One region of the Exiguobacterium sp. ZWU0009 genome, then DNA from elsewhere that is predicted to be linked to it. Evidence: riboswitches for the same ligand, from Rfam matches in the RefSeq annotation. Region 1 holds a riboswitch; each other region holds the start of a gene.
What was found. A riboswitch is a leader RNA that binds a small molecule or an ion and turns the genes downstream of it on or off. The one in region 1 is predicted to bind S-adenosylmethionine.
Positions count from the first base shown of each region.

Region 2: it holds a riboswitch for S-adenosylmethionine, as region 1 does, so the genes downstream of both, msrA (peptide-methionine (S)-S-oxide reductase MsrA) here and L985_RS15085 (methionine ABC transporter ATP-binding protein) in region 1, are expected to answer to the same signal.
Region 3: it holds a riboswitch for S-adenosylmethionine, as region 1 does, so the genes downstream of both, L985_RS13040 (methionine ABC transporter ATP-binding protein) here and L985_RS15085 (methionine ABC transporter ATP-binding protein) in region 1, are expected to answer to the same signal.
Region 4: it holds a riboswitch for S-adenosylmethionine, as region 1 does, so the genes downstream of both, L985_RS16470 (amino acid permease) here and L985_RS15085 (methionine ABC transporter ATP-binding protein) in region 1, are expected to answer to the same signal.

Region 1 covers NZ_CP018057.1:2,928,639-2,930,839, forward strand. The annotation lists gene L985_RS15080 (methionine ABC transporter permease) at 1-37, opposite strand, end outside; gene L985_RS15085 (methionine ABC transporter ATP-binding protein) at 27-1,055, opposite strand; SAM riboswitch class I at 1,142-1,245, opposite strand; SAM riboswitch class I at 1,495-1,596, shown strand; gene L985_RS15090 (alpha/beta hydrolase) at 1,664-2,201, shown strand, end outside.
Region 2 covers NZ_CP018057.1:449,073-451,273, reverse strand. The annotation lists gene L985_RS02400 (M20 metallopeptidase family protein) at 1-1,049, shown strand, start outside; SAM riboswitch class I at 1,112-1,215, shown strand; gene msrA (peptide-methionine (S)-S-oxide reductase MsrA) at 1,311-1,841, shown strand; gene L985_RS02390 (DMT family transporter) at 1,918-2,201, opposite strand, start outside.
Region 3 covers NZ_CP018057.1:2,498,784-2,500,984, reverse strand. The annotation lists gene L985_RS13045 (bifunctional cystathionine gamma-lyase/homocysteine desulfhydrase) at 1-687, shown strand, start outside; SAM riboswitch class I at 745-849, shown strand; gene L985_RS13040 (methionine ABC transporter ATP-binding protein) at 926-1,948, shown strand; gene L985_RS13035 (methionine ABC transporter permease) at 1,945-2,201, shown strand, end outside.
Region 4 covers NZ_CP018057.1:3,186,911-3,189,111, forward strand. The annotation lists gene L985_RS16470 (amino acid permease) at 1-1,255, opposite strand, end outside; SAM riboswitch class I at 1,333-1,434, opposite strand; gene L985_RS16475 (polysaccharide pyruvyl transferase family protein) at 1,544-2,201, opposite strand, start outside.

The sequences.
Region 1 (2,201 bases):
AAAATGCTGTCCAGATATCACTGTAATTAACTAGCATGGGCAAGTACCTCCTCGACCGTCACCTGTGCCTGATCGATGTATTGTAACGCTCGTTTCACTTCAGTCGGCTCACCGATCAACTCGACGAGCAAGGTGCCGAACGGCGTATCCTGCAACTCTGTGATGCTTCCGTGCAAGATGTTGACATCGACGTCAAAGCGTTTTGCGACTTGCGATAAGAGCGGCTGCCCGGTGTGATGTCCGAGAAAATGAATCTTGTAGATCGGATGTGCATTCCGCGACTCGATCAACTGACGAATCGATGCTGGAATCTCGTCATGCATGACAGACCGGACGAAGTTCCGTGCCGTCTCGGTCTTTGGATTCGAAAAGACGTCGAAGACCGTTCCTGACTCGATCAACTTTCCAGCTTCGATGACGGCGACCCGGTCGCAAATTTCACGAATGACGCCCATCTCGTGAGTGATCAAGAGAATCGTGATCCCGTACTCCGCATTGATACGTTTTAATAACTGGAGAATATGATGCGTCGTCTGGGGATCAAGCGCTGACGTCGCTTCGTCACACAAGAGGACGGAAGGTTGCGTCGCTAGTGCCCGGGCGATGCCGACGCGCTGTTTCTGCCCACCGGACAATTGATCCGGATAATGATCCGCCTTGTCCGCGAGATCAACGAATTCGAGCAACTCCGTCACTCGGCGGCGAATTTCGTCTTTCTTGACGCCTGCGAGAACGAGTGGTTTTGCAACGTTCGTAAAGACCGTGTTCGCATTCAACAGATTGAAGTGCTGAAAGATCATCCCGATCCGTTGTTTTGCTTGGCGTAATTTTTTTGGAGACAGTTGCGTTAAATCTTCCCCATCGACCGTCACCGTTCCTGACGTCGGTCGTTCTAACAGATTGACACAGCGGAGCAGTGAACTTTTTCCGGCACCGCTAAAGCCGATGACACCAAAGATTTCGCCTTTTTCGATCGTCAGGTCGACACCGTCGAGTGCTGCAATCGTCTGATCTTTCGTGACGTACGTTTTTTTGACTTGATGAAATGCAATCATTCCGTTTTCCCCCTTCATTCAACAAAAAAGGTCCCTTCTTGAGAAACAAGAAGAGACCTGGATCCGCACAGTGGCAGAATCCACTCCACTCATCTCTCAGACATCTGTCTGATGGAATTGGCACAGTGCTCATAATGAGTCTGTTGCCGAGGTTTCGTAGGGCCAGTCCCTCCACCTCTCTGGATAAGTATTGCGGTATGAAATTCGTATGTGTGTTGTTGCGTTGTTGCTTATGTCGTAAAACTAATTTTTACATTACGGGTCGAAACTTTAAAAGTCAACCAACTTTGCAAAAATAATCCATTTGGCGCATATCGATGGATTTACAAGTTATGAATTAGCTTAATGAACGGATCGTGATTCGTCAAGAAAGATTTGACAAGTCATTTTTGGTCGTGCTACCATCGTTTCAATGATTATTCCGACAATTCCAATATGATATTTATCAAGAGTGAACGAGAGACCTGGCTCTATGACTTCACGGCAACCTGCAATTTGTAAGGTGCTCCGACCAACAAAGCGCGGCTTTGGATGATACGGTGAAAAACTCGTGGGCGTCCAAGCAGTGACGTCGACGAGTTTTTTTCATGAATGGAGGAAAAATAGTAATGATGAACTATCCTGTATTGACTGGTGCTGAAGCGTTTTATCTTCAAGGTGGATCGATCGGTATTCTAATCTGTCATGGTTTTAATGCGACCCCGCAAAGTGTCCGGGACGTCGGTGAGGCATTCGCCGCTGAAGGTTTTACCGTCTATGCCCCGCGCTTACGTGGACATGGAACGAACGTCCGCGAGTTTGAACAATCGACTGCTCGATGTTGGAAGCAAAGCCTGAAAGACGGCTATGAACGTTTACAAGAAACATGCGATCAAGTCTTCGTCATCGGTCAATCGATGGGTGCGACGCTTGCACTGTCACTCGCCGCTGACGGCATTCCGTTTGCCGGCATCATTACGATCAATGCCGCACTCTCCGTTCCATCCTATGAAGCACTTTCGTTCGAGGACGGTCCACAGTACTTACCGGAAGGGGCACCGGACATTAAGCGAGCAGCCTTCGAAATCATCTATGACCTCGTTCCAAGTCGTTGTGCGTTCGAACTCGTCCGTCTGATGGATGAGACGAAAGGACGCTTGGGATCGA
Region 2 (2,201 bases), 770 kb from region 1:
ATGCGGAGCAGGGCATCCCTCACGAAACAGCCGTCGGAGGTCGTGGTGTCGTCGCGACGATCGAAGGCAAACAACCTGGTCCGACGATTGCTGTTCGTGCAGATTTTGATGCCTTACCGCTTCAAGAAGAGACGACACTCGCTTTCCGGTCGATTCACCCTGGTGTCATGCATGCATGTGGACACGATGGGCATACGGCGATGGTGATGGCCCTTGCTGCTACACTCTATCCATTACGGGATCAATTGCAAGGAACGATTCGAATCATCCACCAGCATGGTGAAGAGGTCTTTCCCGGTGGCGCGATCCAAATGATTGAAGCCGGTGTCCTCGAAGGCGTCGATGCGATCTTCGCGACACATCTCGAAAATGATTTACCGGTCGGTACGATCGGTTTTCGAGAAGGACATACATTATGCGCGATCGATGAATTCGAAATCATCGTTCACGGTCAAGGCGGGCATGCCCAGGCACCGCACAAAACAAAAGATGCGCTTGTCGCCGGTGCACAACTGGTCTGTAACCTCCAACACCTTGTCAGTCGACGGGTCGATCCGTTCGAACCCGCTGTCCTTGCGATCGGGTCCTTCCATGCGGGAACGGCTCCGAACATCGTCACAGGTGAAGCACGCATCGTCGGGGAGATTCGGACGTTCAACGAGACACTACGACATCAGCTCCGACAAGAAGTCGACCTTATCGCCAAAACAACGTGTGCCGGCATCGGTGCCACCTATTCGATTGACTTCACGACGGGTTACCCGGCGCTTTGGAATCATCCGGACGAGACAAAACTCGTTCAGGAAGCCGCTTCTTTCTTACCGGAAGCATCTGTCCGGTCACTCACACCGATGATGGCGGCGGATGACTTCGCACATTACTTAACGCACGTACCGGGTAGTTATTTCTTCACCGGCTCCGGATATACGGACGGTCGCGTCAATCATCCGCAACATCATCCGCAGTACAAGATCAACGAACAGGCGTTGTTGGTTGGTGCGAAAACACTCGGAGCGACCGTTTTACGTGCCTTGAAACCTAAGGATTGACTTTTTTTCTTTGTGAATGGTATCATCACAACAATGATAACGAATGACATCAACTTCATATACCCTTATCAAGAGTGGACCGAGAGATCTGGATCGATGACGTCCCAGCAACCTGCGCATAGCAAGGTGCTACGACCAGCAAAGCGAAAGCTTTGGTTGATAAAAAGCGGCGACTCCTTTTGCAACCAAGCGAAGGAGTCGTTTTCGTTTTTCTCGCTGTCAGACATACAATGGGAATTTCCCACGGAGAGGAAGATACGGATGGAAAAAGCAACATTTGCAGGTGGATGTTTTTGGTGTATGGTGACACCGTTTGAAGAATTACCAGGAATCGAGGGAATCGTATCAGGTTACATGGGTGGACACGTCGATCACCCGACATACGAGCAAGTTAAAACAGGAACGACAGGACATCTCGAAGTCGTTCAAATCACGTTTGATCCGAGTCTGTTCCCGTACGAGCGTCTGCTCGAACTCTACTGGCCACAAACGGATCCGACGGATGCAGACGGTCAGTTCCAAGATCGCGGCACGCAGTACGCACCAGCAATCTTCTATCATACGGATGCTCAGCATGAAGCAGCGATCGCTTCTCGTGACGCTCTTGCTGCAAGCAATCGTTTCAAACAACCGATCGTGACGCGGATCGATGCCGCTTCTGAGTTTTATCCAGCGGAAGAGTACCATCAAGACTTCCATAAGAAAAATCCAGAACACTATAAAAAAGATCGTGCTGCTTCTGGTCGCGATGCCTTCATCGAGCAAGAATGGAAAGATACGACGACGGTCTAATTCGAAAAAATGCATAAAAAAACAGGTCAGTAAACGTTTGTTTGCTGACCTGTTTCATTGTTATGGAAAAGATAAGTCATGAAACACGTTCTACCTGATCCTTCGCCTTCTCTTCTGGTGCCACAACTTGATACCGCTTCAAGACAAAGATCCCGCATACCATGACGGCGAGACCGATGAGCTGACCGAACGATAAATCAATTTGTGGTAAACCGAACCAACCGAACGTATCGACAGCGAGAGCAAAGCTTAACTGCGAAATCAGAACGACAGAAATCGCGACGGATGGACCAAGCAACTGAATTCCACGCATGACACAAAAGACGACACCAACACCGACGAGTCCGCCGAACCAATAGA
Region 3 (2,201 bases), 430 kb from region 1:
GCCAAACGTCACGATCTTAAACTCGTCGTCGACAACACATTCGCGACACCATACCATCAACAACCACTCGCACTCGGTGCAGACATCGTCTTGCACAGTGCGACGAAATACATCGGCGGACATTCGGACGTCGTCGCTGGACTTGTCGTCGTTAAAGATGATGCGCTCGGCGAAGAGTTGCACTTCATCCAAAACTCGACAGGCGGCGTGCTTGGACCGCAAGACAGCTTCTTGCTCGTTCGTGGTCTTCGTACGCTCGGTATCCGGATGGATGCAATCGAAGAGACAGCACATGATCTCGTCGCGTTCTTACAAGCGCAAGACATTGTCTCGAACATCTTCTACCCAGGACTTGCATCGCATCCTGGTCACGACATCCAAGCGAAACAAGCGACTGGATTTGGTGGGATGATCAGCTTTGATGTCGGTTCAGCAGCGAACGCAGAAAAACTTGTCGAGGCGACACATTTCTTCACACTTGCTGAGAGTCTTGGTGCCGTTGAGAGTCTGATTTCCGTTCCGGCACGGATGACGCACGCGTCGATCCCAGCAGAACGTCGGGCAGAACTCGGTATCACGGACGGTCTCGTCCGGATTTCAGTTGGACTTGAGGATGCGGAAGATTTGAAAGAAGACTTAACACGTGCTTTCACGTTCCTCGAAAAAGTTTCTGAAAAAACTGTTTGACAACAAAAATAACCCCTGCTAATATTCAGAATATATTCTACAAACTTAATACCGAAACTCTTATCGAGAGTGGTGGAGGGACTGGCCCGATGAAACCCGGCAACCGCGGATCTAATCCGAAGTGGTGCTAATTCCAGCAGACAAAAGTCTGGGAGATGAGAGCAAATGGTTTTGTGTACTGAAAAGTGCGCGCGTTTGCTCTAAAACGCGCGCACTTTTTTATTTAGGAGGGACAGTAGTGATTCGTTTACAAGACGTAGGAAAGATTTATCGCTCAAAGCGCGGAGCAGTCGAAGCCGTCGCGAATGTTGATCTGACAATCGAGCGCGGTGAAATTTTTGGAATAATCGGTTATTCCGGAGCAGGGAAATCGACCCTGATCCGATTACTGAATATGCTCGAAGCACCAACGAGTGGTTCGATCCAAATCGATGGTGTCGAAATGACATCACTGAAACCAAAAGAATTACGAGGCGTCCGCAAGAATGTCTCAATGGTATTCCAGCACTTCAACTTACTTTGGTCACGAACAGTCGAGGAGAACATCATGTTCCCGCTCGAACTCGGTGGCTTTCCAAAAGCTCGCCGCAAGGAACGGGTTGCGGAACTGATTCAACTCGTTGGTCTTGACGGACGCGAAAAAGCTTACCCATCGCAATTATCCGGCGGTCAAAAGCAACGTGTTGGTATCGCTCGGGCACTGGCATCAAACCCAGACGTTCTCTTATGTGACGAGGCAACCAGTGCACTCGATCCGAAAACGACGGACTCGATCCTTGAGTTACTCGTCGACATCAATGAAAAACTGAAGCTGACGATCGTCTTGATCACACACGAGATGCACGTCATTCAAAAAATCTGTCACCGGGTCGCCGTCATGGAAGCCGGTAAAATCGTTGAGCAAGGTCCGGTCGCAGAAGTCTTCCGTCATCCGAAACAAGCGATGACGAAAGAATTCGTCAAACAATTGACGTCGCCGTCGGAAAACGAGTTGACGTTCGCGAAACTACGCGAACGATACCCAACCGGAAAGATCGTTCAGTTGACGTTCGTCGGATCGACGGCGGAAAGCCCGATCCTCGCGGAAGTCATGAAGGATTCACCGGTCCTGTTCAATATCATCGGCGGAAACGTCGGTCAATCGCAGGAAGGGGCACTCGGTACACTGTTCATTCAGTTGATCGGGGAAACAGAAGCAACACAAGCGGTCATCACGAAGCTTCAAGCCAGTGATGTTGAAGTGGAGGTGGATCACCGATGATTTCATTCTTTGACAACCTAGACTGGGACATGGTGTGGGAAGCGACAGGCAGTACCGTCTATATGACGGCAATCGCTGGGGTTTCGACATTCGTTCTCGGTTTGATCATTGGTCTATTATTGTATGCAACAAACGAAGAGTTATTATTCAAGAATCGGGCGTTTTATTCAATCTTGAGCTTGGTCGTCAACGTTTTCCGTTCGATTCCGTTCATCATCTTACTGATCTTATTGATTCCATTCACGACAGCAAT
Region 4 (2,201 bases), 260 kb from region 1:
AAATCAAACAAACGACGAAAGCAACGATCGGGACGAATGGAAAGAGTGGTGTGCGATAGACCAATTCGTCGACCGTATGCCCTTCACGGAGGAATTGTTTCCGGAAGCGATACTGGGCAACGCTGATACTCATCCAAACGACGACGACAGCGAGACCGGAAATCGAGACGAGCGCAATATAGACACTTCCTGCTGCATAGATGCTAGACAGCAAGGCAAGTCCTCCGCCAAGCATGCTGAACAATACGGCTCGTAGTGGCACCCCATTTGGCGTCACCTGGGCGAAGAAGCGTGGAATCATGCGTTCGTTCGCAAGCGACCAGAGCATCCGAGAGGCGGCGTAAAGTCCAGAGTTCGCTGCCGACAAGATCGCTGTCAAAATGACAAAGTTCATCACGTCTGCTGCGTAAGGAATTCCGATTCGTTCAAACACGGCGACGAACGGACTTTCGAGTACGCCTTTCCCTTCCGTTGGCAACAAGACGGCTAACACGATGATCGTACCGACGAAAAAGAGAACCAGTCGTAAAATCGTCGTCCGGATCGCAAGCGGAATCGTCCGTTTCGGATCGACTGCTTCACCTGCTGCTACACCGATCAGTTCCGTTCCCGAGTAAGCAAAGTTCACGGCAAGCATCGTCATGAAGATGACGAAAGCGCCATTTGGGAACAACCCGCCTTCGGTTAACGAAGAAAAGAATGGAGCCGGACTACCATCTTGCAGTGGAATGAAGTCGACGATGGCTCCCGCACCAAGTAAAATGAAAGCAATGATCGTCACGACCTTAATCGCTGAAAACCAAAACTCGACTTCAGCGAACACGCGGACCTTCAAGACGTTGATACCAAGGATCATCGCAGCGAATAAGGCGCTGAACACCCACACCGGAATCAACGGGAACCAACGTTGCATCAAAATACCTGCTGCCGTGAATTCTGAACCAAGGGCGACCGTCCACGTCAGCCAGTAGAGCCAGGCGACTGTGTAACCGGTACCGGGTCCGATGTAATTCGTTGCGTATTTATGAAATGAACCGGTTTCCGGCATGTGCACGGCGAGTTCACCGAGACTTAACATAACTAAGTAGACGACGACTGCCCCAATCAAATACGACAAAATCGTCCCGACCCGTCCTGCTTGTTCTAACGTATAACCTGTACTTAAAAACAATCCTGTTCCAATGACACCACCTAACGACAGCATAATCAGATGACGTGATTCCATCTTGCGTCGAAAAGCCCCACTCGTTTTCATGAATTCGTTTCCTCCTCATTCCACCTATTTCAAACAAAAAACGCATCCTCACGGATGCGTCGGTCGACAATTCGGAAATCTTATCGATCGGGTGCAGCACCCGCAGGAATTAGCACAGTATCTTTCGACCTGTTGCTGAGGTTTCATAGGGCCAGTCCCTCCACCTCTCTGGATAAGTATGTAATTGTTCCTAACCCTATCAAGTCTTTTTCGAATTGTCAACACAATTCAGAATACTTCTACCCAAAAAACATTCCGCATCGTATCGTTCCGGAATGTTTGGATGTCTTATTTTTTGGCGAATAAATCCGCTGTTTTCAAGGCTGCACGAACCGCTTTCCGGTTCAATGTCCCTTGCTGATGTTTCATTTTCTTCGTTTGGGCAGCCAGTTGCGCTTTGAGCGCCGCAATCTCTTGATCCTTTTGAGCCGTTCCTGTTTGTTTCTGCAATGCTTTGATTTTCTTATCTTTTTCAGCTAATTGTGCTTTCGTCTGTTTTTGCGCATCCGCAATCTTCTTCTCTTGTTCCGGGAAGAACCGTTCGAAACGGGCTACTGCTTCTTCAAGACTTACGCCAGAAATCGGCTGGACTGGTGGGAGCAACTCAGTTTGCGCCATTTGACGGTCAAACGGTACATTCTCAGGATAGTTCGTCTCTTGATAGATATGCTCAAGATCATTCACGTTCAAGAAGTCAACGAAGTTGTCGAAGTTACGCGCTTGAACACGTGCTGGACTTTGGAAGTCAGCGTTGGCTACGATGTCGGATAATTGTGTATCCGCTTTGATGTCGTTCGCCCAAATGTGCGTCAATTGATGGTAATCCGTCAATTCGCGCATCCGTGCATCTTTTGGAATGAGGATACTCGGCGTACCCGCAAGCGTCGCTGTGATGTTTCCGTGCAAGCGCGCACCAAAACTAAGGTCTGCTTGTCCGATGAAATCG